One region of the Granulicatella elegans genome, then DNA from elsewhere that is predicted to be linked to it. Evidence: riboswitches for the same ligand, from Rfam matches in the RefSeq annotation. Region 1 holds a riboswitch; each other region holds the start of a gene.

Region 1 (10,579 bases):
CTTCCTAAACCACCTGTAATTAAAGCTCCCACTACATCTCCTGTACCGGTGAATAATTCTAAAGAATTCACTCCATTTTTTAGGCAAAAACAGTTTGAATCAGTAACGACTAAGTCTTGTTCACCTGTTGCTAGAAAAACTGTTTGAGGGTAAGTTTGAGCTAACTTTCTTAATGCGTAAGCCAATTCTTTTAATTCCATCAAACTTTGGTCTTCCTTAGCACTATCGACACCTTTGGCACTACTTTTTAGTCCAGCTAATCGTCTCATTTCTGAAATATTTCCCTTTACAACGGTAACACCAATGTCTAATAAACTTTGTACTAAAGTAAGACGATTGGATAGCCCTACTATTCCAACAGCATCTACGACAATTTGTTTTTGATAAGTATTCGCAAGTTTTGCGGCTTTTATAATGCAAGCTTCTTTTTGTTCTGTTAAATGTCCTATATTTAGCAATACGGCGGATGAAACTTGAATAACCGATTCAATTTCTCGTTCATCTTCTGCCATAATTGGTTTTGCCCCTACATATAATAATACATTTGCCACTAATTCCTTTGTAATCCCATTCGTGATGCAATGAATCAGAGGACGTTGTAAAGGAAATACTTTTTCTAAAACTTTTCGCATAATGGACATTCCTTAGTTGGCGCAAATAATTTTTGAATACGTTGGATAGTTGATACGTTTTTTAATTTTGCCCAAACTAACCAAGCAATCGTTGAACCAATCATCGCTCCCCCACAAAAACGTGGTGTATAAACAAACCAGAATAAACCAGTTGTTGTTCCAGTAAACCAAACCATTACAGGATAAGATAATAAAGAACCAATTAATCCTGTTCCAATAAATTCACCAATCATCGCTCCATAGATTTTCTTAGTCATTCTTGCTCCAATCCCAGCTAATAACGCTCCAAATACTGCACCTGTTAATGCTAAAGGTGGAATTGCTAATAAAGTCATACGTAGAATCGCTGTTAAAAATGCCATAGCTACTCCGTATACTGGTCCCATTAACATTGCTGCAATGACATTAATCGTACTAGACATTGGTGCCATTCCTTCAATACGCATTAATGGGGATAACACCACATCTAACGCTACCATCATTGCTAAAAACATCAATTTTTTATTTCTATTCATTTTTCTAACCTTCCTAGCCTTCTAATTTCCACATTTCGTGTGTATATGCCATTTCCCAAAATAGGTACTCAAATTGGCAACTACGATAAAATGCCTCTATCATTTCTTTTTTTGTTTGTTCTGTTGCTTCTTCATACAATCGTTCGATAATACCACATTCATATTGAACGGCTTCTTTACTATCTTCACCCGCATACGTCATAATCCATCGTTGATACATTTCATGAGGGGAACCTTGTTTCATTAATTGTTCCCCAATGGCTTGATATAACCACGGACAAGGTAACATTCCTGCACAAGCTACAACAACATTTTTTTCTGTTAATTGTCGATACAAATGCGATACATAATGATAAGCAGTTGGAGCAATCGGTGTATTTTTGATTTCTTCTTCATCGATTCCCAATTCTTTAAAAAATTCTTCTCGAATTAATTGTTCTCCTTGTGCTAAATGTTCAGAATTGCGTCTCATCAATTCTTTGACTTCTGCATCATCAGATGCATCAGAAATGATTTGATATAATTTACTAAAATGTTCTAAATAATAACGATCTTGTAATAAATAATAACGAAATATCGAATCACCTAATGTCCCATCTTGTAAACCAGTTACAAATGGATGCTCAAAACTTCCTTGCCAATAACGTTTAGAAACTTCCATGGCTTTTTCTGTAAATGTCATTTTCCTACCTCCATAACCATCCAATACTATTTCCTACTACAAATAATAAAATCATCCATCTCAAAGCTTTACCATCATTTTTCCAAATAATCGATGGTATTCGTTTTCCTTTTTCATCAAATCCATGGCTAATCATCGCTTGTTCATATTGCTCTTGTAAGTGATAAGCTGTAAAAATGACCTTAATATAATACAAGCTTGACCAAAAATATAAAGGACGGCCTCTTAATTGACTCGCTTCCTTCATTTGCACAACTTCTCTTCGAATATATGGAAAAGCATGAATAATCACTAATAAACCATAGACAAAATGAGGAGGAAGACCTTTTTGCTCCAAGACTAATAATAATTCTTCCAAATCCACACTAAAGGCTAATAGAAATCCTAATAAAGCAAATGCAAATGTTCTTGTAAACATCACTGAAGCTAACTCTAGATGAATTCCTTGAACACGGATTGACCAATAACTCCCAATCGCTGGAAATAATGGAACAATGATGGTCGCACCAATAACGCCCCACTGCTTTTTCCAAAGAAGATACAAGAATCCAACCACTAATACAAAAATATTTAAGACATTCGAAGGAACAAACGATAATTCAATCGTCACTATAATTAGAAAAAGAGAAAACGCTAAACTTTTAGACTGTTTTTCCATCTTGAATTCCCCCTTTTTTCAATGTCTGTTCAGTAATTTGAATATGATGCTGACTCACACCTTCTAGAGGGGCTAATCGATGAGAAACGACTAATAATTGTTGTTCATGTGTTTGTTGATTCCACTTCATCCATTCTCCCATCAATTGGCAACTTTTTTTATCTAAGCCAGTAAAAGGTTCATCCAATAATAAAAATGGAATCTCCAAACTTAGCATACAGATTAGCTGAATCAGCTTTTGTTCTCCACCACTTAAATACATCAAACTTGTATCCAATTTTGAACCTAATGGAGTTTCTGTGAGTATTCGTTCTTGCCATTCTTGAGTATGAACAAATCTCTTCATTCCAAAATTTAATTCATCCTTTGGCATTAAAGTAACAAATTGATGCATCGCTTCTTGAACAGTCAGCGTTAACCATTTGGAACGATTTCTCTTTGTGATTTTTTGCCCTTCATACAAAAAATTACCCTTTACTTTGGACAATTGAACCATCGCTCTGAGTAAAGTTGATTTTCCAACACCATTATCTCCCGTTAACGTCGTAATCCCTTTTTCTAAAGAAAACTGTGGAATCGACCATAAACCTTCTTTTATAACATTTTGAAAGGTAAAAAACTTCTCTGTAGAAGCTCCGACTTGTTCTAATGGAATCATTGAATGATTCGACAAGGTACTAATCGGAACCGTCTGCAAACTCCCTTCATGAATATGTAATACACGACTAACATATTCGCTGTAACCATTTGTATCATGATCACTGACAATAACTAATTTTCCTTTTTTAGAAAGCTCAAATAATAATTTCATTAAGGAACGTCTACTATTCTCGTCAACACTAGCAAATGGCTCATCTAATAATAAAATTGGTACATCCATTGCTAATAAAACTGCAATCGTAGAACGTTGTTGCTCCCCTCCAGATAATTGAACAAAAGGTCGATCTAATAAATGTTGGGTTACTGTATCCATCGTAACGTGATGAATTCGATCTTGAATTTCTTCAAAATCATACCCTAAGTTTTCAAGAGTAAACGTTAATTCGCTCCGTAAATTTTTCATCGTAAATTGACGATAAGCTTTTTGGAATACAGTTCCGGCAATTGTTGCTCTTTGAACAGGTGTCATGGAAGAAATATCTTTTCCTAACAAGGAACATTGACCTTCAAAAACCATCGGTTTAATGCCTGATAAAAATTGAAACAGAGTTGATTTTCCACTCCCCGTATCTCCTGTTAATAAAATGAATTCGCCCATTTCTATTTGGCAATGAAGTTGATGAAGAATGTTAGTTTTCCCTTGCCAAACACTGACACCTTCTAAAGTGATTCCATTCATTGATTAATTTCCTCTTGTAGCTTTTACTTTTTCTAATAAGTTCATTACAATTTTTACAAATACTACACCAAAAACAAAAACAGAAATAAAACGAACAACAATTAATGCCACTAAAAATCCTAAAGAATAAGCGCCATATCCTAATTTAAAATACTCATAAAGAAAGCTAAAGACAACTGTACCAATCGCACCTAATGTAAGTGAAAAAGTATCATATCGCTTATAACCCGTTGCAAAAAATCCAACTTCTGTTCCTAAACCTTGTACAAATCCAGAAACTAAGACACCAACTCCAAAATGAGAACCCATTAACATTTCAGCTAAAGCAGCTAACATTTCTCCAAGAGTCGAACTTCCCTTTTTCTTCAACAGTACCCCAATCATTGGAGCAGCCATCGTCCATAATCCAAATAAAATTTCATTCGCAAAAGGTTGATACCCTCCAGGCGTTAATGCCACTTCCAATGCGACATACAAAAATCCTGCTCCCATAAATACGCCCCCAAAAAGAAACGCTAATAATGCCATTAAAATGACATCCTTCAAACTCCATTTTTCCATAAAAAAACTCCCTTCGTTTTCAAAACAAAAGGAGGCTCATTCACTAACATAATGAACATAAGCAATGGAAACTAAATCTTTGACTTCCGACATCAAAACAGCCTAAAAACACTATCTTTTATATCGAGCAAACAAATCATTAGAAAACATTACTATTGTAACATTCCACATTTTCCTTCGCTGGTACTATCCAGATCAGGTTCAATGGGTATAATCTCAGCCAATTGGCACCCCAAATGTTTTGGTTTTATTAAATTTTCTTTTATCATATCATATTTGAAATCAATTTCAACTTATCTGCTTAAAAAACATTTACGCTTCAGACGTAAGTAAACGCTATCAAATTTAGGGTTGATTTTTTTCCTAATGAGTGCTACTATAGTGACATAGAAATCTGAGATGTGCGCGGTATTTACTATGTGTTGACCGAACAATTAATGACTATTTAGGGATTCAGGTTGTTGTTATGGATAACAAGCCATTGCACTTGGAAGTTAAGAAGTAACTCATAGAAGCCCACCTGCTTAGAATGCGGGTTCAAAACTATCAAATACATCAAACGGCATCACCGGAAATCTATCAATAAAGTTTTTACTTTGGACCACTCTTTCGAGTGGTTTTTTCTTTATGAAACCCCTTTAAAAACTATTTCAGAGTGGTATAATAAAGATATAAAGATGAAGGAGTGATTGTTATGTTCCATGAATATTCAAAAATTTTAGTTCCGGTAGATGGATCTAATGAAGCTAGATTAGCTTTTGAAAAAGCAATTGAGGTCGCTAAAAGAAATCGTGCTCAAGTTTTAATTGCTCATATTATTGATACACGAGTCCTTCAAACTCCTACTGGTTTCGAAGGAAATTTTAATGAAGAAATTCAAAGACAAACAGAAAATTTATTCCAAGAATATCGTCAGTATGCCCAAGAACATGATTTTAATGATATCGATTTTGTTTTAGAATATGGTTCACCAAAAGTTTATATTTCTAAAAATATTCCAAAAGATTATCAAATTGATTTAATTATGATGGGTGCTACAGGACTAAACGCAGTCGAACGACTATTTATCGGTTCTGTATCAGAATATGTCATCAGAAACGCCAGTTGCGACGTCTTAGTAGTTCGCACCGACCTAGAAAACCAACGTCAATAAAAGTATAAAAATAAAAAACAGGAAAGACTCTCCTATTAACAAGGAACTTCCCTGTTTTAATTTTTATGCAATATAGTTTTCAACGCAACTTACATGAGTGACACTTAAAAAGTATAGAAAAAGAGAACAAAAAAGACTTCTCGTAATAGCTCGCGTAATCGAGACCTTAGGCTCGATTTTTAGCCATGAGATTCGCTTCGCGAAGCTGCTGGCGTCCAAGCTATTACAATTGTAAGTCTTTTTTGTTCTCTTTTTCTATTACTCTCCATTAACGGTTTTTTGAATCCAACTGGATTGTCACTGGTCCGTCATTTAGTAACTCTACTTTCATATCCGCACCAAACTGACCCGTCTCAACAGGAATCCCAGTATCTCTTAACAAACCATTAAACTGCTCAAACATCTCAAGCGCAACATCCCCAGGAGCCGCCTTTGAAAACGAAGGACGATTCCCCTTCCTCGTATCCGCATATAAAGTAAACTGCGAAACCGATAAAATCTCACCGCCAATATCCTGAATACTACGATTCAACTTACCCTCTTCATCTTCAAAAATTCGCATCTGAACAATCTTACGAACAAGATATTCCATATCTTCTTTTGCATCATCATGCGTTACACCCACTAATAAAAGAAAACCACGTTGAATCTTTCCAATGACTTTCTTCTCAACTGTAACACTCGCATGAGAAACACGCTGTAAAACAACTCTCATAACTCTTCCCTCTTTCTCGCATCCGATTATGAAATCACACGACGAACACTATAAACATCAGGAATTTGATTAATCTTCTTCACAATAAACTCTAATTGCTCCGTATTATGAATCCCAATATTAACCGTAATCGTAGCCATCTTATTAGAATTCACTTTCCCATTCACAGAATTTAAAGATTTCGTAATACTATTGATAACATTTAATACCCTCATTCAATAAACCATTACGATTGTATCCTTCAACGACTAATTCCGTATCATATTGTTGCTTAGAATTTCCTGTATCTTCCCATTCTACATCAATTAAACGAGTTTGTTGATCTTGTTGAACTTTAACATTCGGACAATCTTTACGATGGACAGAAATACCACGCCCCTTTGTAATATATCCAACTATTTCATCCCCAGGAACCGGATTACAACAACGACTTAAACGAATTAATAAATTATTAACGCCTTCAATAATAACACCATTTTCATGTTTAATACTCATTTTTTGAGTATCTTTCCGTTGAATTTTCTCAGACATTTGTTCAAATGCTTCTTCTTGCATTTTTTGTTTTTCAATTTCTCGACGTGCTTTATCCGTTAATCGATTCGCAACTGTTTGAACAGAAACTTCTCCAAATCCAATTCCAGCAAATAAATCATCTTCATTCGCAAAATTAAATCGGCTCAAAATTTCTTTTAATTGTGTCTTCGTTAAAAATTCTTTTGGAGAAAATTCTAAATCAACAATTTGTTTTTCTAATAAATCACGTCCACGAAGAATACTTTCTTCACGATTTTGTAATTTAAAGAATCGACGAATTTTATTTTTTGCACGAGTCGTAAAGACTAAATTAATCCAGTCTCTTGAAGGACCAAATGAATTCGCAGAAGTTAATACTTCTACAATGTCTCCTGTTTTTAACTGATAATTTAATGGTACAATTTTATTATTAACTTTTGCACCGACCGTTTTATTTCCAACTTCGGTATGAATATTGTAAGCAAAATCTAATGGTCCAGAACCTAATGGTAATTCAGAAACATCTCCTTTTGGAGTAAAAACATACACTTTATCTCCAAAAATATCTTCCTTCACACTATTCATAAAGTCATTCGCATCTTTTGAATCATCTTGCAATTCAATTAAATCTTTAAACCAATCTAATTGTTTTTGAAGTGGATCATTGGATACTTTTTGAGTATTTCCTTCTTTATACGCCCAGTGAGCTGCAACCCCGTATTCTGCAACAGCATGCATTTCAAATGTACGAATTTGAATTTCTACCGGTTTACCTTCTGGTCCAATAACAGTTGTATGAATCGATTGATACATATTTGCCTTTGGCATTGCAATATAATCTTTAAAACGACGCGGCATTGGTTTCCATTTCGTATGAATTGCCCCTACAACTGCATAACAATCACGAATACTATTGACTAAAACACGAATCGCTAATAAATCATAGATTTCATTAAACTCTTTCTTTTTATCTTTCATTTTACGATAAATCGAATAAATGTGTTTTGGTCTACCATAAATTTCAGCTTCGATTTCTAATTCTTGTGTAGCTTCTTCAATATTTACCACGGTTTCATGAATATATGCTTCACGTTCATCTCGTTTTGAATCCATTAATTGAACAATACGATAATATTGTTGTGGGTTTAAATATCTTAATGAAGTATCTTCTAATTCCCACTTAATTTTATTCATCCCTAGTCGATGGGCTAAAGGTGCATAAATCTCCAATGTTTCATTGGCAATCATGCGTTGTTTTTCTGGTTTATGGAATTTTAAGGTTCTTAAATTATGTAAACGGTCAGCTAGTTTTACCATAATAACCCTTAAATCGTTCGCCATTGCTAATAACATTTTACGATGATTTTCTGCTTGTTGTTCTTCATGAGATTTATATTTAATTTTCCCTAGTTTTGTAACACCATCTACTAAAAATGCAACATCTTTGCCAAAAACATAATCAATGTCATCGATGGTAAATCCTGTATCTTCTACAACATCATGCAAAAATCCTGTTGCAATTGTATCTGGATCTAATCGCAATTCTGCTAAAATTCCAGCTACTTGAATTGGGTGAACAATATATGCTTCGCCAGATTTTCTTACTTGATCTTTATGGGCATAAGTTGCATATTCAATGGCTTTTTCTATGAACTGAATACTTTTTTCATTCATATATTCACGACAAAGTGAAACAACATCTTCAGCCGTATAATTTTTATTTTTTGACATATACGTTTTTCCCCTTAATTCATTACAGTAACCGTATAAAAATGATTTTTGTTACTGTTTTCTTAACTTTAGTTAATACATATCCTATCTCTTTCTTTGCCTTCCGTCAACTATTTCTAAACTTTTAAAAGCTCGAAATGATAAGATAATGTAGCTAGTGCATACATGGGTGCTGTTTCAGCTCTTAAAATTCTTGGACCTAAGGCACAAGAATGTACTTCCTGGCTATTTAAGTACTCAATTTCTTGAACATCAAATCCACCTTCCGGACCAAAATAAAAGGCAATTGAATCTCCTTTTTTTAATGAAGTCAATGTTTGAACGAATACTGCTGCTTCCCCTTGTTTAGCAACTTCTTCAAAAGCGACTAATGCTTTTGTCGATTGCTTCGCTAAGTCGACACTTTCTTTTAATGTCATCAAGTCTAATACTTTCGGAACATGTAGTCGGTGAGATTGTTCTGCTGCTTCTTGAGCAATTTTTTGTAATCTTTCAATTTTCTTTTGCGATTTATCTTTTGTCCATTTGACCATATTCCGTTTCATTTCTACGGGAACAATTGTATGAACCCCTAGTTCTGTTGCTTTTTGAACAATCGTCTCTAATTTATCTCCTTTAGAAAGTCCTACAAAAATCGTAACTTCAATCGGTAATTCCACCTGTTGTTCTTTATGCTCTTCAATGGTTAACTCGAATGGGGATAGTTGTGTCATTTTTGCAATATATAATTGTTCTTGTTCATCTACAATTTCACAACGTTCCTCAATATTCATACGCATCACTTTTACCATATGATGCTCTTGCTCTTTTAGAACGGAAATCTTTTCTCCAATTGATTGAATGACTTGATTAATAAAATAACGTTGCATCCTTTTTCACCTAGTCTTTCGCTTTTGTCATGACAAATGTATTCCATTCACCCATTGTTAATTGTTGTTTCAAAGTAAAGCCTACATTTTCATAAGCAGAACGTACTTCCTCTGCTTTTGATTGAATAATTCCTGATAAAATTAAAACACCATTCTCTTTTAAATTATGATAAGCATCCGTAGGCATCATTAATAAAATTTCTGCTAAAATATTTGCCACGATGATATCAGAAGGTTGATGAATTCCTTGTAATAAATTATTTTCATACACAGCAATTTCTCCAACTTCTGGATTTAATGAGATATTTTCTTTTGAAACTCTTGTTGCCATTTCATCAATATCAAAAGCTGTAACCGTACTTGCTCCTAATAATTTTGCAGCAATACTTAATACACCTGAACCTGTTCCAACATCTAATACACTCTCTCCACCACGAATATATTGTTCTAAAGCTGCTAGCGATAATTGAGTCGTTGGATGTGTACCTGTTCCGAATGCTAAACCTGGATCTAATCGAATGAAGCGTTCATCTTCTTGCTGTTTTTGATACTCTAACCAACTTGGTACTACTGTTAAATATCTAGTTACACGAACTGGGAAATAATATTTTTTCCAAGCTTCTGCCCAATCTGCTTCTCCTATTGTTTGTAAAGTAACAATTCCTTTTCCAATAGTTAATCCGAAAGATTTTAGTTCCTGAACTCTATTGGTAACTGTTTCCGTCATTTCGTCATTCCATTGATTTGGTTGGAAATAAGCTTTGACAAATACTTCATCTGTTTCATATAAAGACTTTCTTTCTACTGAAAGCCATTCTAATTGTTCTTGATTTAATTGATCATAATCGAGAGGATCTTCAATCGAAACTCCTTTAGCTCCAATTTCCATAAAAATTTCACTGACTGCCTCTACACTTTCTGTATGAGTTACTACTGTAACTTCTAACCAATCCATTTATTAACTCTCCTTTTACATATATCATTGTTCACAAGACATTATAGCAAAGAAAATAAAAATTACCTAAAAATTTAATGGAACATATTTGTAATTTTCCCGATTTTTTAGTATGATATTGAAGATAGAAAAACAAAAGATTTTTCACTGCTTGCAAAAGACAATTATGCATCGAGTAGCAAGCATACTTGACTGTACTATAGAATGAATGATTGATATTAAGGAGTAATGAAACCATGGAAAGACATTTATCAAC
Region 2 (10,579 bases), 730 kb from region 1:
ATCATCGCCATTGCTAATCCTGTGATGAATGCTCTTTGCATGAAACCATAGAAAAACATCTCCATGGAGAATCCTCCTTTCTCATCAAATGAATATGTTTATCCACATAATGTTCCAAATCTTCTTCTTCATGCGTCACCATTAAAATTGCTTTTCCATGATGGGCACAACTATGATGTAAGAGATGATAGAAACGTTCTCTACTTGTTTTATCCATTCCTGCTGTTGGTTCATCTAATACAAATAAGTCTGGATCTGTCGCAAAAATACGTGCTAAACAAATTCTTTGTTTTTGACCACCTGATAATTCTCCAATTCGTTTATCACGTTCATCCCACATTCCAACAGATTTTAAGGCTTTTTCAATATGTTCATGGTCTTCTTGATCTAATCGTTGAAACCAGCGACCTTGTTGGTAACGACCTGAAGCAACTAATTCATAAACGGTTGAAGGAAATCCCACATTAAAAGAAGAAATTTGTTGTGGGGCATACCCAATCGATAAAGTTTCTCCTTGTGTATTAACGGTTGCGATTGTTGCTTTTCCTTGTTTTGGAGTTAATAATCCTAAAATATTTTTTAATAAAGTGGATTTTGCTGCACCATTTTCGCCTGTTAAAATGACAAACTCTCCCGGTTCAACGGTAAAACTAATGTTTTCTAAAACGGGTTCATTATCATACGAAAATGATAAATTCTCAACTGAAACGTAACTCATGCTAACTCCTTCCTTTTCTAAATCGTAGTAATTCTTTTTTATATACGTTTGTTAGGATAGCATATTTTAGTACGAATAATCAAGAATTTACGATACTGTTCACGAAATTTATAGACAAAAAAGTAGGCAATGACAATTGCCCACTTTTAATTGTTTATTTTAAAGTTGCTAAATGATCTTTTAATCGTTTGATCACTTTTTGCTCATAATCTGTACGAACTTTTTGAGAAATTTCTGTCGTTTTAAATGGTAGACTTCCTGTTTTCTGAATATAAGAATCATCCACAAAGATAAAATGTCCAGAATCTCCTAATCCCACACCAAAATATTGATCTTTATAAGATTTTCCAGAATTTACTCCAGCAACACTTTGAGCGTAAACATTTTCTTGATGATTTAATAAGAATAATAAAATAGATTCTCTTATTTCTGTACGAATTTTGAAATAATCTTTATTTTGGAAATCAATACTAATTTCACTTTCATAATACTGAGTTCCTTTTTCTTTCGCATTATCTCCAGAAGTTAATAATCCATATTGCTCTACTACTTTATTAATAGCATGAGCATCATGACCTTTTCCATCTAAAACAAATCTACCATCATTCATATATTCTTTCGCAATTTTTTTGAAATCATCACCATTGTTTCTGTCACTTTTACAGGAGATAATTTCATTTATTGACGAACGGGATTCATTAAAGAAGCTGCGTAAAGATTTAAAGATTGTTTCACTTCTTCAGGCATTGTACGTAAATTATATTTTTCTAATAAAGTAGTAGAAATATTACCTATATCCTTTTTATTTTCTTTTTGTAACTCTTCGCTTAAAGATTTTAATTTTTTAATATTTTCCTTAATTTTTCCTTTATAAGAAGAACCATATTCCATTAAATATTTTACATAAGAATCATTAATCGTAATAGAATCTTCTGATTCTAACCATTGAATCGCTTGTTCTAAAGCTTTTTCTCAGCTTGTTGTGTTTGAGGAGAATTGCCAAATTGTCTTTTAGCTTTTTTAACTTCTGTCTCTCTTATTTTTCCATCAGATTTTAAATAATACCAAAAATCATTTTCTTTAATCCAACCTTGTTTTGAAGTTTCTTCTGCATGTACAGCAGTAAGACTTGTTAACGCGACTGTTGTTAGTAATGAAATAACTGTTTTCTTGTTCATAAAGATCCTCCTTTATTTCTACTGTTATTGTACAGAATCTTCTGTAAAAATTAACTAATATCCTAAAAAGAGAAACTCCACTCTCAGGCACAACTCTGATAGTGGAGAAAAAGGGAAAACACACCAAAATGATGGCAACAATTTGGTGTTTTACTTCAATTCGAAAGCACATGTTTCCTGTTAACAGAAACAATCCGTTAAAACTATATAAAAATCCCCTCTTGTTATTACAAACAAAAAGGGAATCATCGCATAATCATAGATTGGAATAAAATACTAGTTTAAAAACTGTAAGTTACCCTTTTTCTATACTTGATCGTCATTTTCCTTCGCTGGTATTATCCAGAACAGGTTCAATGGGTATGATCTCAGCCTTTCGGCACCCCAAATGCTTCTCTATTGAATTGAGTTCAGTATAGCATGTTTCCTCTAAGAAGAAAAGTTATCTAAACTACTTTTATGAATGAATATGATGATTGTAAGCAAAAATTACTAATTGCGTACGGTCTCTCAAAGCTAATTTTGATAAAATTGTACTAATATTATTTTTAACGGTTCCTTCAGATAAAAATAATGCTTCTGAAATTTCTTTATTATTTAACCCTTGAGATACAAGTCGAATCAATTCAATTTCTCTATCCGTTAATCCGAATGAAGAAATATCCATTTTTTCGATAGTAGTCGGTGCTTTTGGTTGCATGACTAATTTTTCAGAAACTGTCGCATCCATCACTACTTTTCCAGATAAAGCCACTTTAATCCCATCATAAATAGCTTCATAACTACTATCTTTTAATAAATAACCTGAAGCTCCATATTGCATCGCTTCTATAATATATTCTGTATCTTGAAAGGTTGTCACCATTACAATCTTCACTTCTGGATAAGCTTCTTTAATCAGTTTAGTTCCTTCAATTCCCGTACTTACTGGCATATGAATATCCATTAATACAACATCTGGAACTTCTTTTTTACAACATTCAAATGCTTCTCGTCCATTTCCAGCTTGATGAATGACTTCAATATCTGGATAAGTTTCTAGCATAATTTTTAAACCTGAACGAATTAATTGCTCATCATCTACTAGCATCACTTTAATTTTTTCAGACATTGGTTTCTCCTTTCAATTTCATTTGTACTGTAAATCCTTGTTCAGTATTTTTGATTTCTAATTGCGCTTGTTGTTCATGCAGTCGCTCTTCTAACACTTTTAATCCGCCTTCTAGTGAAATAGCTGAAGAGCCCACTCCATTATCCATAATCGTTACAATGAGTTCATTTGCAGAATACATCATTAATAGCGTAATTTTAGTTGCTTTTCCATGACGAATTGCATTTGTCGTTGCTTCCTGCACTCCTCTAAAAATCGTCAACTCTTGCCCTTTAGTAAGTTGAATCGTTGGCTTATTTTGTCTAAATACAAATTCCACTCCACTATGTTGTTTTGTTTCATAAATAAATTCTTCTAAAGCTACATTCAATTGTTGTTTCGTTAATTGTTCTGGTTTTAAATCATGAACTACAGTACGCACTTCTTGTAACCCTTTAACTGCAAATTCTCTTAATTGTGCGCTCATTTGAGAAACTTGTGGACTATTTTCTTCACTTAATTTACTAATCGCTCCTAGTTGAATAATAATCGTTGAAAGACTATGTCCAACTGAATCATGAATTTCTCTTGAAATACGATTTCTCTCTTGTAAAGTATATAATTCCTTCATTGTTCCCATTGTATATTGGGCTTGTTGCAATTCTTTTTTCTGCTCGAACAATTGATTTTCTTGCTCTTTCAATAAATTTCCTTGGTCATTTAACTTTAAAACAAGCTGTGCACCATAATAAAATAATACATTTCCAAAAATCATTACCGAAATCGCCCACCATTGTTGCTGCTTAATCCCTAATATAATAACTACTAGACTAATCATCCCTTGAAGAATAATCGCATACATAGATGAAAATCGAAAACTAATTTCGAAACATAATAAAAGCATTAAAGTAATAAAAATATTCCCTGTAAAATAACAAAATAGCAAAATAGCTGTTCCTTGAGCTAAAATTGCCCAAGGATATTGAATCGAATAATAATCTAATTGGGCTACAACAACAATAACAAGAAATAGAAGCAAGTGATAAGCATTCACTGGATGATATAATGCCCACTCTACAAGAGCTGTTATTAACAAGCCATAGCGAATTAAAAATTTTAATTGATTTTCTTGAATCATTTTCATGCTAGGAACCCTCTAGCTACTAAAAAAATCATCGCAACACTATTACTTACAAAATGCATTAACATGGATGCCGCAACATTATCCTCATAATAGCGATACATTCCGACTAAAGGAATCGTTAACGGAACATACATCAAAGCAGCATTCCAATCAATTCCACCACTATTTGAAATCGAATGCAGTAAAACAAAAAAGAAAATAGAAATTCCCGTTAAAATCCAAGAATTCATTTTATCTTTAAAAGCTCCAATAATCGCTTCCCTAAATACTAATTCTTCCACAATCGGTGCAACCACACAGGTTAAGATTAGCATTAATACAAGAGATGTAGAATTTAATAATGATTCAATATTAGCTTGATTATCTGTTTGCTGTAATGGAACAACAAGAGCTACAAACATAGTCAGTACAACTCGAACTACATAACCAATCGCAATATCGCGAACAAATCTACGCTTTACTAAATTTTCAAACCCTCTTTGAATTACTTCTCGATAAGACCAAACTGCATACATTGCTGTAATCAATTGAACTAAAATATATACTTTTCTGTCCACATGTAATGTACCATCTTCAGCTTGTGTTAGAAAAAATCGAGGAACAATCATTAAATTAGAAAAATAAACAAACCATAATAATACTGCTTTCTTCTTCATCCTTTACCTCCATTAATGGAAATCTTTATGTTCTAAACTATAAATTTTTTGAATTTCACCATCATGCCATACAACACCATGTAAAGCTCCGCCAAATACAGCTCCGCCATCCATGCCGATTTTTCCATCCTGTTGCCATAACTTCATATAATCTCCATCTTCATTTAAACCTTTTAATGGAGTATGACCAAAAATAATCGTTTTTCCAGTTGTATTTTTTCCAGTATGGAAAGGTTCACGAATCCAATAAAAATCTTTTGGAACAGTGTCTAACCAATGATCTAATCTTAAATCAACTCCAGCATGAACAAATAAGACATCCTCTTCATCAATATATAAAGGACGTTCTCTTAATAAAGATATTAACTCAGGATATTGTTCTTTTACCAATTCGCAATCTTTTAAAGAATCTATTTCTGTATCGACTGGACGATTTAATAAATGGTTAATAGTTGTATTTCCATTATTTCTCATATAATGATCAAAACGCTCTTCTGGATTATCAATCCATGCTAAGAACATGACTTCATGATTTCCCATTACATACCAAGCATTTTTTTCTTTTACATACTCCATTGCAGTTAAAACACTTTTTTTATTATTAGGGCCTCTATCAATTAAGTCACCAAGGAAAACTAATTGTTGAGTACTTTCATCCCAATTTTTTAACATTTCATCGAGCATTTTATCCTCTCCATGAACATCTCCAATAATAAAATAAGTTTTTTTCATATATTTCTACAACTCCTCTTTAAACATACGATGATTATACCATACTACAAAGTTTCAAAAAAGCTTGTAGAATCATGTAGGAAGTAGCTAAAACAAAAAAAAGACTGGTATTCACCAGTCTCACTTAATTTTATATTTTTATGTAAGCTACTTGCCGGGATTGAACCGGCGACCTCCACCTTACCAAGGTGACGCTCTTCCGACTGAGCTAAAGCAGCAAGTTGCTGAATTTTGGGTAAAAAAAAAGAACTCCGCAAGTAGGACTCGAACCTACGACATCATGATTAACAGTCATGCGCTACTACCAACTGAGCTATTGCGGAATATTTGAAAAGCGTGGCAACGTCCTATCCTCACAGGGGGAAACCCCCAACTACTATCGGCGCTAAGAAGCTTAACTTCTGTGTTCGAGATGGGAACAGGTGTATCCTTCTTGCCATCGTCACCACACTTCTCTCTTGAAAAAGCTCTCGCTCTCTCAAAACTGAATCTATATCCAATTCCTTCCTCATTTACCTTCAACCTTGGTTAAGTCCTCGACCGATTAGTACTAGTCCGCTCCATGCCTCACGGCACTTCCACTCCTAGCCTATCTACCTGTTCGTCTCTCAGGGGTCTTACTCACTTAAAATGATGGGAAATCTCATCTCGAGGGGGGCTTCACGCTTAGATGCTTTCAGCGTTTATCCCGTCCACACATAGCTACCCAGCGATGCTCTTGGCAGAACAACTGGTACACCAGCGGTGTGTCCATCCCGGTCCTCTCGTACTAAGGACAGCTCCTCTCAAATTTCCAACGCCCGCGACGGATAGGGACCGAACTGTCTCACGACGTTCTGAACCCAGCTCGCGTACCGCTTTAATGGGCGAACAGCCCAACCCTTGGGACCGACTTCAGCCCCAGGATGCGATGAGCCGACATCGAGGTGCCAAACCTCCCCGTCGATGTGAACTCTTGGGGGAGATAAGCCTGTTATCCCCAGGGTAGCTTTTATCCGTTGAGCGATGGCCCTTCCATTCGGTACCACCGGATCACTAAGCCCGACTTTCGTCCCTGCTCGACTTGTTGGTCTCGCAGTCAAGCTCCCTTCTGCCTTTACACTCTTCGAATGATTTCCAACCATTCTGAGGGAACCTTTGGGCGCCTCCGTTACACTTTAGGAGGCGACCGCCCCAGTCAAACTGCCCGTCTGACACTGTCTCCCACCTTGCTTCTAGGTGCGGGTTAGAGGGTTCATGTAACAAGGGTAGTATCCCACCATTGCCTCCTTGGAAACTGGCGTTCCCATCTCTTCGGCTCCTACCTATCCTGTACATGTCACACAAACACTCAATATCAAACTACAGTAAAGCTCCATGGGGTCTTTCCGTCCTGTCGCGGGTAACCTGCATCTTCACAGGTACTATAATTTCACCGAGTCTCTCGTTGAGACAGTGCCCAGATCGTTACGCCTTTCGTGCGGGTCGGAACTTACCCGACAAGGAATTTCGCTACCTTAGGACCGTTATAGTTACGGCCGCCGTTTACTGGGGCTTCAATTCAAAGCTTCGCCCTAATGGACTAACCTCTCCTCTTAACCTTCCAGCACCGGGCAGGCGTCAGCCCCTATACGTCATCTTTCGATTTTGCAGAGACCTATGTTTTTGATAAACAGTCGCCTGGGCCTATTCACTGCGGCTGGTATTTCTACCAGCACCCCTTCTCCCGAAGTTACGGGGTCATTTTGCCGAGTTCCTTAACGAGAGTTCGCTCGCTCACCTTAGTGTTCTCCACTCAACTACCTGTGTCGGTTTGCGGTACGGGTTCTGTTAATCTCACTAGAAGCTTTTCTCGGCAGTGTGACGTCAGTTGCTTCGCTACTTTTTTTCGCTCCCCTTCACAGCTTACCCCGTTTGTGACAAGCATTTCACTCATCAGCGGACTCGCTGCTTGGACGTACTTTTCCACTCGTACGCTCAACTTAGCCTCCTGCGTCCCTCCATTGCTCAAACAATTAACAGAAGTACAGGAATATCAACCTGTTATCCATCGACTACGCCTTTCGGCCTCGCCTTAGGTCCCGACTAACCCTGGGAGGACGAGCCTTCCCCAGGAAACCTTAGTCATTCGGTGGACGGGATTCTCACCCGTCTTTCGCTACTCATACCGGCATTCTCACTTCTAAGCGCTCCACATGTCCTTACGGTCATGCTTCTTCGCCCTTAGAACGCTCTCCTACCACTCAGTTATTATCTGAATCCACAGCTTCGGTAATCTGTTTAGCCCCGTTACATTTTCGGCGCAGGGTCACTCGACTAGTGAGCTATTACGCACTCTTTGAATGATGGCTGCTTCTAAGCCAACATCCTAGTTGTCTGTGCAACCCCACATCCTTTTCCACTTAACAGATATTTTGGGACCTTAGCTGGTGGTCTGGGCTGTTTCCCTTTCGACTACGGATCTTATCACTCGCAGTCTGACTCCCGGACATAAATACATGGCATTCGGAGTTTATCTGAATTCGGTAACCCGAGATGGGCCCCTAGTCCAAACAGTGCTCTACCTCCACGATTCTTCATTCCGAGGCTAGCCCTAAAGCTATTTCGGAGAGAACCAGCTATCTCCAAGTTCGATTGGAATTTCTCCGCTACCCACACCTCATCCAAGCACTTTTCAACGTGCCCTGGTTCGGTCCTCCAGTGCGTTTTACCGCACCTTCAACCTGGACATGGGTAGATCACTTGGTTTCGGGTCTACGTCAACATACTCTGCCGCCCTATTCAGACTCGCTTTCGCTACGGCTCCGACTCTTCATCTTAACCTCGCATGTTAACGTAACTCGCCGGTTCATTCTACAAAAGGCACGCCATCACCCATTAACGGGCTCTGACTACTTGTAAGCACACGGTTTCAGGTACTCTTTCACTCCCCTCCCGGGGTTCTTTTCACCTTTCCCTCACGGTACTGGTTCACTATCGGTCACTAGGTAGTATTTAGCCTTGCCAGATGGTCCTGGCGGATTCCGACGGGATTCCTCGTGTCCCGCCGTACTCAGGTGCTCTCTTGTGCCAACTTTCTGTTTTGCATACAGGACTGTCACCTTCTTTGGCCCTGCTTTCCAACAGGGTTCTGCTACAGATTGTCATACACGTTGTTGAAAGTCCTACAACCCCAGTGTGCATGCACACTGGTTTGGGCTCTTCCCGTTTCGCTCGCCGCTACTCAGGAAATCGATTTTTCTTTCTCTTCCTGCGGGTAATGAGATGTTTCAGTTCCCCGCGTCTACCTCGTCATAAGCCTGCGCTTATGCGTAACACCCCATCACGGGTGTTGGGTTCCCCCATTCGGAAATCTCTGGATCTTAGCTTACTTACAGCTCCCCAAAGCATATCGGTGTTCGTTCCGTCCTTCTTCGGCTCCTAGTGCCAAGGCATTCACCGTGCGCCCTTATTCACTTAACCATTATGGTCGCGTTGCTTCTTGTTAAAAAACTCTTTTTCGTTAGATTTCTCTAACTCTCGGTAAATTTTTGGTTTTCATTTGTGATATAGTATTCAGTTTTCAAAGGTCGAGTTGAGAGTTAACCTCTCAAAACTAAACAAAGATTTCAACCTGTAGGGTTCCGTGTTCATCTAACGTCGAAACATTAGATGTTATCCTTAGAAAGGAGGTGATCCAGCCGCACCTTCCGATACGGCTACCTTGTTACGACTTCACCCCAATCATCTATCCCACCTTAGGCGGCTGGCTCCGTAAGGTTACCTCACCGACTTTGGGTGTTACAAACTCTCGTGGTGTGACGGGCGGTGTGTACAAGACCCGGGAACGTATTCACCGCGGCGTGCTGATCCGCGATTACTAGCGATTCCGGCTTCATGTAGGCGAGTTGCAGCCTACAATCCGAACTGAGAATGGCTTTAAGAGATTCGCTTACCCTCGCGAGTTCGCTGCTCGTTGTACCATCCATTGTAGCACGTGTGTAGCCCAAGTCATAAGGGGCATGATGATTTGACGTCATCCCCACCTTCCTCCGGTTTGTCACCGGCAGTCTCACTAGAGTGCCCAACTCAATGCTGGCAACTAGTAATAAGGGTTGCGCTCGTTGCGGGACTTAACCCAACATCTCACGACACGAGCTGACGACAACCATGCACCACCTGTCTCTTTGTCCCCGAAGGGAATGCTCTATCTCTAGAGTGGTCAAAGGATGTCAAGACTTGGTAAGGTTCTTCGCGTTGCTTCGAATTAAACCACATGCTCCACCGCTTGTGCGGGTCCCCGTCAATTCCTTTGAGTTTCAACCTTGCGGTCGTACTCCCCAGGCGGAGTGCTTAATGCGTTAACTGCAGCACTGAAGGGCGGAAACCCTCCAACACTTAGCACTCATCGTTTACGGCGTGGACTACCAGGGTATCTAATCCTGTTTGCTACCCACGCTTTCGAGCCTCAGCGTCAGTTACAGACCAGAGAGTCGCCTTCGCCACTGGTGTTCCTCCATATATCTACGCATTTCACCGCTACACATGGAATTCCACTCTCCTCTTCTGCACTCAAGTCAACCAGTTTCCAATGACCCTCCCCGGTTGAGCCGGGGGCTTTCACATCAGACTTAATTGACCGCCTGCGCTCGCTTTACGCCCAATAAATCCGGACAACGCTTGCCACCTACGTATTACCGCGGCTGCTGGCACGTAGTTAGCCGTGGCTTTCTGGTTAGATACCGTCACACGCATAACAGTTACTCTATGCGCTGTTCTTCTCTAACAACAGAGTTTTACGAACCGAAATCCTTCTTCACTCACGCGGCGTTGCTCCGTCAGACTTGCGTCCATTGCGGAAGATTCCCTACTGCTGCCTCCCGTAGGAGTTTGGGCCGTGTCTCAGTCCCAATGTGGCCGATCACCCTCTCAGGTCGGCTATGCATCACAGCCTTGGTGAGCCGTTACCTCACCAACTAGCTAATGCACCGCGGGTCCATCCATCAGCAGAAGCCGAAGCCTCTTTTCCTTCTTCAGTCATGCGACTAAAGAACCTATGCGGTTTTAGCATCCGTTTCCGAATGTTATCCCCCTCTGATGGGC
Region 3 (10,579 bases), 460 kb from region 1:
TTAAGATATATTTCCTTAATCTCTGCAAATTCATCCCTAAAAAGAGCAGACCAATGTCATTATGAACTGCATTTTTACCTCTAACATGAGTTCTGCGCATGCCAAAATTGCGCTTCATTTGACCGAAAACTGGCTCAACTTCAATTTTTCGTTGAGCATATATACTACTTCCACGGTCACTATGTAACGCTTCTTTAATCGTTTCTTTATAAGATTCCCAAACTTGGTTTACACGGATTTGACGTTGTTGTCCAGTAGGAGTTTTCGCTAATTCATCCAATGCTTCTGTTTCTTGAATTGAATCTGTCTCATACACTTTAAATCTACGAGTAAATCCATTCTTATCGTTTCTTGTTGAATAATATTTAAAACTAAATTTTACACCTAAATGATCAATATAATAATCTTCCTCTTCATTGTAATACCAATTTTGTCTATTAGATGGATCATTTTTAAATTTCTTCGTTTGTTCTTTTTCGTACATTGTGTAAGGAATCAAAGGTGTCTTTTCATACTCTTCAAGAATCAATTGATAGTTTTCTTCACTACCGTATCCAGCATCCGCAATAATAATAGAAAATTTGTCTAATAGTTTAAATGAATTTAAAAATGGTTTAAGAGTACGCATATCTGTAGGATTAGGAAATACATCAAAACCTAAAACATATTGATGATTCGTTGCGATTTGAAGATTATAGCCAGGTTTTAATTCTCGATTTTTCATGGCATCTTCTTTCATACACATAAAAGTAGCATCGTTATCTGTTTTAGAATAACTATTCCGGTTATCAAATGTTTCCTTAGCTATCGTATATTTTTCTTTACGAGGCAGAAAATCTTTTTCAAGTTGACGTTTAAAAGAATTTAACAAGCGTTTTTTCTGTTTGTTTTTAGAACCACCAACAATATGTTTAGGTTCTTCTTCAATGAGTTCTTCTAACTGTTCTAGAGAGTTATTAGTAGCTTCAATCATGGCATGAACACCATATTCAGTAATTTTTTCTTCTTCTGATAAAGCAATATTCACTTGATTTTGAATTAATTGATCATATAATGTACTAATTTTTTCATTTAAAGCTTCATCATATCTTTCAATAGCTTTACGCCATACAAATGAATAACGATTGGCATCTGCTTGAACTTTTGTACCATCAATAAATAAACTATCTGAATCAATAATATGATAGTGTTGGAGTAATAAAGTAAAGTATACGAAAATGTTTTTAATGATAGAGGAAAACTGTTCATTACTTCTAAAATTATTAATAACATGGTAACAGACATAAGTTTGTTGAGAAAGCCACTGCATCGGAATATTTTCTTCATTTAATTGAACAATTTTTCTACCACTATACGTAGAACGAGTATAAGCGAAGAGAATCATTTTTAATAACATACGAGGATGATGAGCAGGTCTACCCATTTTTGATGTTGTATTAGGAAAGATAATAGAATCTGGAATAGAATCTACAAACTGATTAATAAATTGAGCAATGTGGTTTTTAGGGACGGTTAATGTAAAATTTAGTTCTAAAGTATCTGTTGGTGTGGTATAATTTTTGTACATAGGAGTCACCCTTTCTTATTTTATTTCATTCAAACTTATTATAACAGAGGTAGACTCCTATGTTTAATTTATAAGACTAAAAAGCACTATAAAATCCTGTTTCAGAATTTTATAGTGCTTTCTTCTATTTTTGAGACTTTTTGCCCAGCCTCTATTTTTTACATTAGAAAGTAGGTGAGAATATGATTTACACCATTACGTTTAATCCAGCAGTGGATTTAGTCATCCAAGTTCCAAATTGTCAATTAGGTAAATTAAATCGTTCAATGGGTGAGGAATATGTAGCAGGTGGCAAAGGGATTAATATGTCGGTTGTGTTAAAACGACTAGGAGTTGATAATGTTGCTACAGGTTTTATTGGAGGGTTTTCAGGGAAGTATATTGAAGGGTTTCTAGAAAGCGAAGGGATTAACCCGAGGTTTATTTCTGTAGAAGGTACAACAAGAATTAATGTCAAAGTTAAAGGAGAAGTAGAAACAGAAATCAATGCAGCTGGCCCTGCTGTGGGGAAAGAGAAGTTTCAAGAATTAGTGAATTATTTGGAAGACAAGGTGAAAGAAGAGGATGTTGTATTTTTAGCTGGTAATGCTGCTCCAGGATTAGATGAGACGTCTTATGTTGAAATTGCAAAGCTTTGTCATGCAAGAGGGGTAAAATTAGTACTAGATACAACAAAAGCTTCATTATTAGCCTGTTTACCTTATCAACCGTTTATTATTAAGCCGAACCAACATGAATTAGAAGAATTATTTGGAGTGAAAATTAAAACGCAAGAAGGAATGATAGCCTATGCGTTTAAATTACAAGAAAAGGGCGCACGTAATGTTTTGATTTCTTGTGGAGGTGAAGGAGCATTTCTAGTCAGTGAAACAGGACAAGTATTGACTTCCAATACTCCAAAAGGTATCCTAATCAATTCTGTCGGTGCTGGAGATTCGATGTTAGCAGGTTTTATGGCGAAATATATAGAAACAAATGATTTTAAAGAGAGCCTTAAACAAGGGGCGGCATCAGGTAGTGCCACTGCCTTTTCTGTAGGGATTGCAACTAGAGAGTTGATTGAAGCATTAATACCACAAATAAAAATGGGTATTCGGATTTTATGGTGGAAAAGGGCTTATAAATCACCCTTCTCCAAATTCTTAATAAGTGTGGAAAAATCGACACCTAAGTTGTCTGTAATGTCGTGATCATTCACTTCATACCAATTGAAAGTATCGTATAACATAGCTTTATTGAAAGCACTTGAATTAAATCGTGGCTTACGCTTTTTATGGAGCTTCTCATTGAAAAGGATTTTGGCTCGTAAGGCATCAAACGAGTAACCTCTACCCATTCGCTCTACCTGCCTAATAATGCTGTTAATTGACTCCGTATAAGCATTAGTGAGCCTTTTATCAAAGTAGTTGAATATTTCAACATGCCAGTTGTCTACGGCTCTCACGAGGTCTTTATATGCGTCTTTAGAGTTGCTGGACATACAACGGTGTCTCCATTGACTATAACGAAGATGACCTTCATCTGGATCAGGAGTATCCCATATCCAGTAAAACTCTTCTTTGAGTTCATAGGCTTCTTTTAAAGCAGGAAGATTACCTAACCAAGTATCTAAGAGGAATGATTCACGTTCATTTAGATCGTGTTTACGCTTTAGAAGGATAAACCTTTCACGCATAAGGGTACGTCTTTCTTTTTGGCTCATATGGGCTTTCAAAGACTTTCTGACGTTATCTAAGGCTTGATTAGCCATTCTAACTACATGAAACTTATCTACGACAACTTTAGCTTGTGGAAGGATAGTGTTCACTGCGTCTTTGTAGGGCTTCCACATATCCATTGTGACGTACTCAATGTAAGTCCTGTCACTGATTTCTGAAAGACGTTGGATGACTGTTTCCTTGTTACGGTTAGGCTTGATGTCATAAATAGTCCTGCGTTCAATATTAGTCAATACAAGCCGAGGTCTACGGATAATATGTATCTCGTCTATCCCAAGCCACTTAGGAGTTTCAAACTGGTATTCACGTTCTTTGAGTGCCACATAGTCCTTAAAAACGTTCCTAATGGTTTTCTCGTCAACACCAACGCTTTCTGCGACTTCTACAAAGGTCTTAGACATGGATTGCTCTTGAATGGACTTTAAAAGCCTTTTGGTCATACTACGCTTTTCATCTACAGATATTAGGCGTTCCCAGAAGGTAGATCCGCATTCACGACACTTGTATCGTCTACGGTTCAATTGTAAGCCCACTCGCTTTAAACGAATGGGCAAATCCATAATTAGTTGATTTCTTGAACTGTGTTTGTACAACTTGTCAAAACCACATTCAGGACAACGTTCAGGTGGTCCGACTGCTTCAACTTTAAACATCATATCGGTTTCATTTTCTTGTGGCGGTTCTATTGTTTTAATGTCTGGTAGGGATAATAAGTCTGACATATTATTCATCCTTTATTACTCTGCGGTGTTAAGGTATCAATTATAGATTTGATGTCGAAATCATCAGTGTTAAATTATTTTTGTGACCACAAATGCACTTAGAAAATCCCTTAAAGCATTAGCTGGTTCACTTGAATAGGGAGTTGTAAAAAAGTTCCCTTAGCCTGCACAACAAGATAATTTCGAAATATCTTTATCGAACGTAAGTGCAACTAATTTTAGCCCTTCAGCCATTGTTAAATATGGTGCTAGGGTTTCTGTTAAATCTTCTATCGTTAAGCCAAATTTAACAGCTAATGATGCTGCATAGATGACATCTCCTGCATTTTCAGATACAATATGAACCCCTAATACTTTTAGTGTTTCTGCATCTGCTACTAGTTTAAATACACCGGTTGTTTCACGGTTTACAATTGCTCTTGGAACAGCATCTAAAGGTAATACAGATGTCTTCACATCATACCCTTTCTCTTTTGCTTGTTCTTCTGTTAAACCAACCGTTGCAACCGTCGGATTCGTAAACGTAACAGCAGGAACTACCGATAAATCTATTTTTTTGTTTAATCCACCAATAGCATTATCAGTAATAATTCCACCTTCATAGGCTGCTACATATACAAATTGTGGTCCTAAAGTCACATCTCCTGCTGCATAAATCTTTTCATTACTTGTTTGACCAAAATCATTGATCAGGATTTCATTATTTTTTCCAGTTTCAACACCTGCTGCACTTAAATTTAAAGAATCCGTATTTGTTTTTCTTCCAGTGGCAACAAGTAACTGATCTGATTCAATGACTTCTCTACTGCCATTTACTGTTACGTAAACCCTTTTTATCTCTCCACTTTGTTCAACACGCTCAAAAGTTGCCCCTTTGACAAGGTTTATACCCTGTTCAATTAACGCTTTTTCAACTGACTCTGAAATCTCAGGATCATACTCCTTTAAAAGTCGCTCACTTCTTTGCATAAGCGTTATTTCTGAACCTAAATGATGAAATAGTTGTCCAAGCTCCATTCCAATGTATCCTGAACCAATTACAGTTAATCGTTTTGGTATTTTCTTTAACTCAAGAAGTGTTGTACTAGTTAAATAGTCCATTTTTTCAAGTCCTGAAATTTGGGGCAACGAAGGCGATGCACCTGTTGCAATTAAAAAGCGTTTTGCAGATAACTTTGTCCCATTGACCTCAACCGTACTAGCATCAACGAATTTTGCTTCACCTTTAATTAAATCAAAATTATATTCATCAATTAAATCCATATATTTTTGATTCCGAAGTTCGCTCACCAATTTATCCTTTTGCGTGATTAAACTAGCTAAATCCACTTCTCCAGCGGATGTTTGTAAACCTATAAACGGATTGTCTTTTGATAAATGATTGATTTCCCCTGCCCTAAGAAGAGTTTTTGACGGAACACAGCCAATATTCACACAGGTTCCCCCAACCGTTCCACGCTCAATCATTCCAACTTTTGCACCGTATTCTATAGCTTTAATTGCCGAAGAAAAGGCAGCAGCACCAGAACCAATAATAAGAAGGTCATAATTGTCTTCATTAATTAACGCCACGTTTTCTAGTGATGATACTTCTTCAATTTCTCCGGCTTGGTAATTTGCTTCATCAATCGCCTTTATTGCACTTTCAACCTCAATATCATCGGGCAGTTCAAATACTGCTTCACCACGACGATAACTAGACTCAATATTTTTAGCACCTATCTTTTCAAGTGCTGATTCTACGTGTTTTTCACAACCCGTACAAGTCATTCCTGAAATGTTTACCTTAAATTTATTCATAAAAAAGCTCCTTTCGTTAATTAATCTCTCATGTTAATGTTTCTATTATTGGACACGAATGTAATTTCTTTTCATCTGGACATCGTTGTTTTAAGTCGTCTAACATAGTTTCAATTCGTTTTAAATCCTCTATTTGTTTTTGCACTTCCTTTTGTTTTTTAGAAACAAATTCGAACATATCTTGACAACGAACTTCATCTTTATCTACAACACCAAGTAATTTATAAATCTCGCTTAAAGAGAAACCAAGTTCCTGTATTCGTTTAATAAACCCAACACGCTTAACGTCATCATATGAATATATCCGATAACCAGCTTCCGTTCGGTGAGGTTCTTGTAATAAATTTTTTCGCTCGTAATATCTGATCGTTTCTTTATTAACTCCACATTTATCTGCAAACTCACTAATGCGATAAATCATCTTATTTCACCCCCTGAATATTATAAACCATGTACCATAGTACACGGTCAAGTAAATTGGACTATTTTATTTTTTTCCTAAAGTATCACTCGTATGTGATTGATACTTTTATATAATACTATTGATTATCCTAACATCCCACCAGAAAATCCGATTTAAACACCAGTTGTTTTTAAACTATTAAGAAAGTAATTCCACTATATATTCCGAAGACCTATAAAAATTAAGGAAATTTCAAGAAAATAGACTGTTTATGAAGAAATCAGTGTTGAAACTATCTTTATAAGGGCGTATACTAAATTCATATTTCAAAAAAAGATACAAAGAGGTGCCGTTGGCTGAGATGTGTTTACAAACTCTTAGAACCTGTTACGTTAATACGTGCGTAGGGATTGTATGAATTATTGTCTGCAACAGGGTCTCTTTGTAAAAAAACAAGGAGGCTTTTTTATGTCAATCAAAAGAATTGCATGGGTGGAGGGAGCAATTGTTGCAGCTTTAGCGATGGCGTTATCATTTATTCCTCATTTTATGGGATGGTTTTCTCCATCGTTTGGTGCGATTGTTTTAGTAGTGTTCGCGTTGCGTAGAGGATTGTATCCAGCGCTATTTTCAGGTCTAGTGTGGGGAATCTTACATTTTGTGCTTGGAAAAGTTGTTTACTTGTCATTCTCTCAAGTACTTTTAGAATATATTGTTGCGTTTGGAGTGATGGGATTTGCTGGATTACTTCATCATCAATTCCAATCTGCTATTCGTAGTGAAAAACAAGCGTTAGCAATTGTTTATATTTTTATTTCTTCGATCATCGGTGTTGGTATTCGCTATTTTTGGCATTTTGTAGCAGGATTTTTATTCTGGGGGAAATATGCACCAGAAGGAGTATCTCCATATTGGTATTCTTTCACTGTTAATGGAGTTGCTGGATTGCAAACGCTCATTGTAACAATTGTGGTAGCAATTTTATTATTGAAATCTCCAAAAATTTATAAAGAAAAATAAGTTGCATATAGAAAGACTCTTGTAGAATGGATGTTCTATAAGAGTTTTTTTAGCATTTTAACATAGTTAAAAACTATAGATATCGATATTAAATTAGTGTGTGAAAATAACGGATCCGTCAGTTACAATGTCATTACGTTAGTTAGAGAAGCGATCCAATATATTCCATTAGAGAGATTATCATTAAGTACTCAATGTGGATTTGCTTCCACTGAAGAAGGAAATATCTTAACTGAAGAATAACAATGGGCAAAATTAGCATTAATTAAAGAAGTTTTGGGAACTGAAAACTAATAACGAAATGGAAAGGATGGGGAAACCTAGTCTTTTTTATTGAAAAGAAAATCATGTTAGAAAATATAACATAAAAAGTAAGAGAATCCTTGACTTTTATGTGCGTTATTTTTACAATACAGCTATCATATAGGATAAGAGAGGTGTTTGACGATGGGAGAAAAGGAATTACGACGTTCTTTAGCAGTGTTTCCAATAGGAACAGTCATGAAATTAACGGATTTAACAGCAAGACAAATTCGCTACTATGAAGAACAACGTTTAGTTTCACCGGAACGTTCAGACACTAATCGTAGAATGTATTCGTTAAACGATGTAGATCGATTATTAGAAATCAAAGACTACTTGGCAGATGGATTGACCATTGTTGCGATTCAAAAAATTTATTCGAATGTGAAAAAGAATCCGTTAGAAAAACCTTCATCAAATGATGGTTTAACGGATGAAGACGTTCGACGAATTTTATATAACGAAATTATGCATATTGGAAGATTATCTGGACAAGAGAAATTACTATAGGGGTGGAGAAAGATGACAATCACACAAGAAGAAATTTTAAAACAAGTTGAGGAAATGGACGTTCGCTATTTACGTTTGATTTTTACGGATATTTTAGGAACGATTAAAAATGTGGAAGTGCCAATTACTCAATTAAAAAAAGTATTATCGAATAAAATGATGTTCGATGGTTCATCTATTGAAGGTTTTGTTCGTATTGAAGAAAGTGATATGTACTTATATCCTGATTTAGATACGTGGGTTGTATTTCCATGGAGTAGTAAACACGGAACAATCGCGCGATTAATTTGTGATGTATATAAACCAGATGGAACACCATTTGCGGGAGATCCACGTTCAAACTTAAAACGTATTTTAGAAGAAATGGAAGACTTAGGATTTTCTAATTTTAACTTAGGACCAGAGCCAGAGTTCTTCTTATTCAAATTAGATGAAAATGGAGAACCAACGCTTGAAGGAAATGACCAAGGAAGTTACTTCGATTTAGCTCCAGTCGATTTAGGAGAAGAATGTCGTCGTGAAATTGTACTAGAATTAGAAAAAATTGGATTTGACATTGAAGCCAGTCACCATGAAGTAGCACCAGGTCAACATGAAATTGACTGGAAATATGCTCCTGCAGTAGCAGCCTGTGATAATATTCAAACCTTTAAATTAGTCGTCAAAACAATTGCACGCAAACATGGATTGCATGCAACCTTTATGCCAAAACCAGTGTTTGGAATTGCAGGAAGTGGAATGCACTTCAATTTATCATTATTTGATAAAGAAGGGAATAATGCTTTCTATGACCCAACGGATGAACATGGAGTAAGTGATAGTTGTCGTTATTTCATTGCAGGTGTTATGAAACATGCGAAAGCTTTAACAGCGATTTGTAATCCTACAGTCAACTCTTATAAACGTTTAGTGCCAGGATATGAAGCGCCTGTATATATTGCATGGTCAGCTCAAAACCGTTCTCCATTAATTCGTATTCCTGAAGCAAGAGGACTTTCTACTCGTATCGAATTAAGAAGTGTGGATCCAGTGGCAAATCCTTATTTAGCAATGGCAGCTATTTTACGTGCTGGTTTAGAAGGAATTCGTGAAAAATTACCAGTTCCTGATCCAGTTGATCGCAATATTTATGCAATGACAACAGCTGAAAGAAAAGAAGTAGGAATTGATGATCTTCCAAGTAGTTTAGCAGAAGCAATTGATTGCTTGAAAGCTGACACAGTTGTAAAAGATGCATTAGGTGGACATATTTACAGCAACTTTGTAGAAGCGAAAAAATTCGAATGGGCAGCGTATCGTTCACAAGTCACACAATGGGAATTAGATCAATATTTAAAACTGTTTTAATAGATGAGAAAAGCCGAGCGAAAGCTCGGTTTTTTTATAAGGAAAAATTCAACAACATCCCTTCCAACATTTTTTGACAATCCACTATATAAGTGTCATACTATTTAATGACAACACGTGAGAGGAAGTTAGAGATGTATATTAAAGATATGAGAAATTCTATTGCAGAATATCATGAGTTTTTACAAACTCAAGGAAATTGTACTCTTTTTCAAACTCCGGAATGGGGAGAAGTGAAAACAAGAGGAGAATGGAGTAATGACATTCTTTTTGTGATGAATGATCAAGATGAACCAGTTGCAGCGACGATGATTTTATATCGTGCCCTTCCTGTTGTGAAAAGATATTTAGCGTATGCTCCTAGAGGAATTGTGACGGATTATCATCATGCAGAACAATTTAAAGAAGTGATTCAAGCTTTGAAGGCTTATTTAAAACAAAAACGAGTGTTTGGGTTGAAAATTGACCCAGAAATTATGTGGAGAGAACGATGCAATGACTTTTCAATTGTAGAAGATGGAATCAATCAAGAATCCGTTCGTCAATTATTGTTAGAATCAGGATTTGTAAGTCAGCCACTAGATTTAGGTTTTGATGGCATTCAACCAAGAATGACGATGATTGTTGAACTGGAAGATAAAGGGAAAGGGATTTTAGACACTTTCTCTTCTAAGGAAAGATATAAAGTCACAATGGCACAAAAACGTGGAGTTGTTTGTTATAAAGGGAGTATCGAAGATATTGATGATTATGAAGTGTTAAATCGTATTACTGCTGAGCGTGATCAATATATTGCGAGAAGTAAAGAGTATTTAACAACGATTTATGAAACATTACATACTCACGATATGATGGATTTATATTTTGCAAAAATTGATTATCATGTCGCAAAAGAATCAACAGAAAATAGAATTCACCAAGCCAAAGCAGAGGTGGAAAAAATTGCGTCACAAGTTGAAAGTACTCAAAATGAGAAAAAGAGAGCTAATTTATTGAATCAAAGAGAAAGCTTGTTGAAAAATATTTCAAAATATGAACAAGAAGTGGTTGAGTTAGAAGCGTTATGTAAAGAATATCCAAATGGAAAAGTCTTAAGCGGTGCATTTGTCGCAACGTATAAAGAAACGGCGTATTATTTATATGGAGCGAATATTACAGATGATGCAGGCTTAAATGCAAATAAAGCTTT

What was found. A riboswitch is a leader RNA that binds a small molecule or an ion and turns the genes downstream of it on or off. The one in region 1 is predicted to bind thiamine pyrophosphate.
Region 2: linked by a shared signal. The riboswitch ahead of LK443_RS02640 (hypothetical protein) and the one ahead of LK443_RS08345 (ECF transporter S component) in region 1 are both predicted to bind thiamine pyrophosphate.
Region 3: linked by a shared signal. The riboswitch ahead of thiT (energy-coupled thiamine transporter ThiT) and the one ahead of LK443_RS08345 (ECF transporter S component) in region 1 are both predicted to bind thiamine pyrophosphate.

The regions. Positions count from the first base shown of each region.
Region 1 covers NZ_CP085953.1:1,678,814-1,689,392, forward strand. The annotation lists gene LK443_RS08320 (hydroxyethylthiazole kinase) at 1-632, opposite strand, end outside; gene thiW (energy coupling factor transporter S component ThiW) at 617-1,147, opposite strand; gene tenA (thiaminase II) at 1,161-1,829, opposite strand; gene LK443_RS08335 (energy-coupling factor transporter transmembrane component T) at 1,834-2,487, opposite strand; gene LK443_RS08340 (ABC transporter ATP-binding protein) at 2,471-3,826, opposite strand; gene LK443_RS08345 (ECF transporter S component) at 3,830-4,387, opposite strand; TPP riboswitch at 4,543-4,632, opposite strand; RNA gene ssrS (6S RNA) at 4,776-4,966, shown strand; gene LK443_RS08355 (universal stress protein) at 5,082-5,540, shown strand; gene dtd (D-aminoacyl-tRNA deacylase) at 5,809-6,255, opposite strand; partial or broken gene LK443_RS08365 (RelA/SpoT family protein) at 6,282-8,499, opposite strand; gene LK443_RS08370 (16S rRNA (uracil(1498)-N(3))-methyltransferase) at 8,616-9,368, opposite strand; gene prmA (50S ribosomal protein L11 methyltransferase) at 9,379-10,323, opposite strand; gene gpsB (cell division regulator GpsB) at 10,560-10,579, shown strand, end outside.
Region 2 covers NZ_CP085953.1:516,852-527,430, forward strand. The annotation lists gene LK443_RS02620 (metal ABC transporter permease) at 1-65, opposite strand, end outside; gene LK443_RS02625 (metal ABC transporter ATP-binding protein) at 14-718, opposite strand; gene LK443_RS02630 (hypothetical protein) at 873-1,328, opposite strand; gene LK443_RS02635 (hypothetical protein) at 1,397-1,609, opposite strand; gene LK443_RS02640 (hypothetical protein) at 1,678-1,896, opposite strand; TPP riboswitch at 2,204-2,293, opposite strand; gene LK443_RS02645 (response regulator) at 2,354-3,007, opposite strand; gene LK443_RS02650 (sensor histidine kinase) at 3,000-4,130, opposite strand; gene LK443_RS02655 (CPBP family intramembrane glutamic endopeptidase) at 4,127-4,786, opposite strand; gene LK443_RS02660 (metallophosphoesterase family protein) at 4,799-5,518, opposite strand; tRNA gene LK443_RS02665 (tRNA-Thr) at 5,664-5,736, opposite strand; tRNA gene LK443_RS02670 (tRNA-Asn) at 5,768-5,841, opposite strand; rRNA gene rrf (5S ribosomal RNA) at 5,853-5,968, opposite strand; rRNA gene LK443_RS02680 (23S ribosomal RNA) at 6,043-8,959, opposite strand; rRNA gene LK443_RS02685 (16S ribosomal RNA) at 9,162-10,579, opposite strand, start outside.
Region 3 covers NZ_CP085953.1:252,263-262,841, reverse strand. The annotation lists gene LK443_RS01370 (IS1182 family transposase) at 1-1,567, opposite strand, end outside; gene pfkB (1-phosphofructokinase) at 1,750-2,757, shown strand; gene LK443_RS01360 (ISL3 family transposase) at 2,685-4,007, opposite strand; gene merA (mercury(II) reductase) at 4,167-5,807, opposite strand; gene merR (Hg(II)-responsive transcriptional regulator) at 5,836-6,228, opposite strand; TPP riboswitch at 6,543-6,637, shown strand; gene thiT (energy-coupled thiamine transporter ThiT) at 6,679-7,230, shown strand; gene LK443_RS01340 (MerR family transcriptional regulator) at 7,678-8,043, shown strand; gene glnA (type I glutamate--ammonia ligase) at 8,056-9,390, shown strand; gene LK443_RS01330 (lipid II:glycine glycyltransferase FemX) at 9,525-10,579, shown strand, end outside.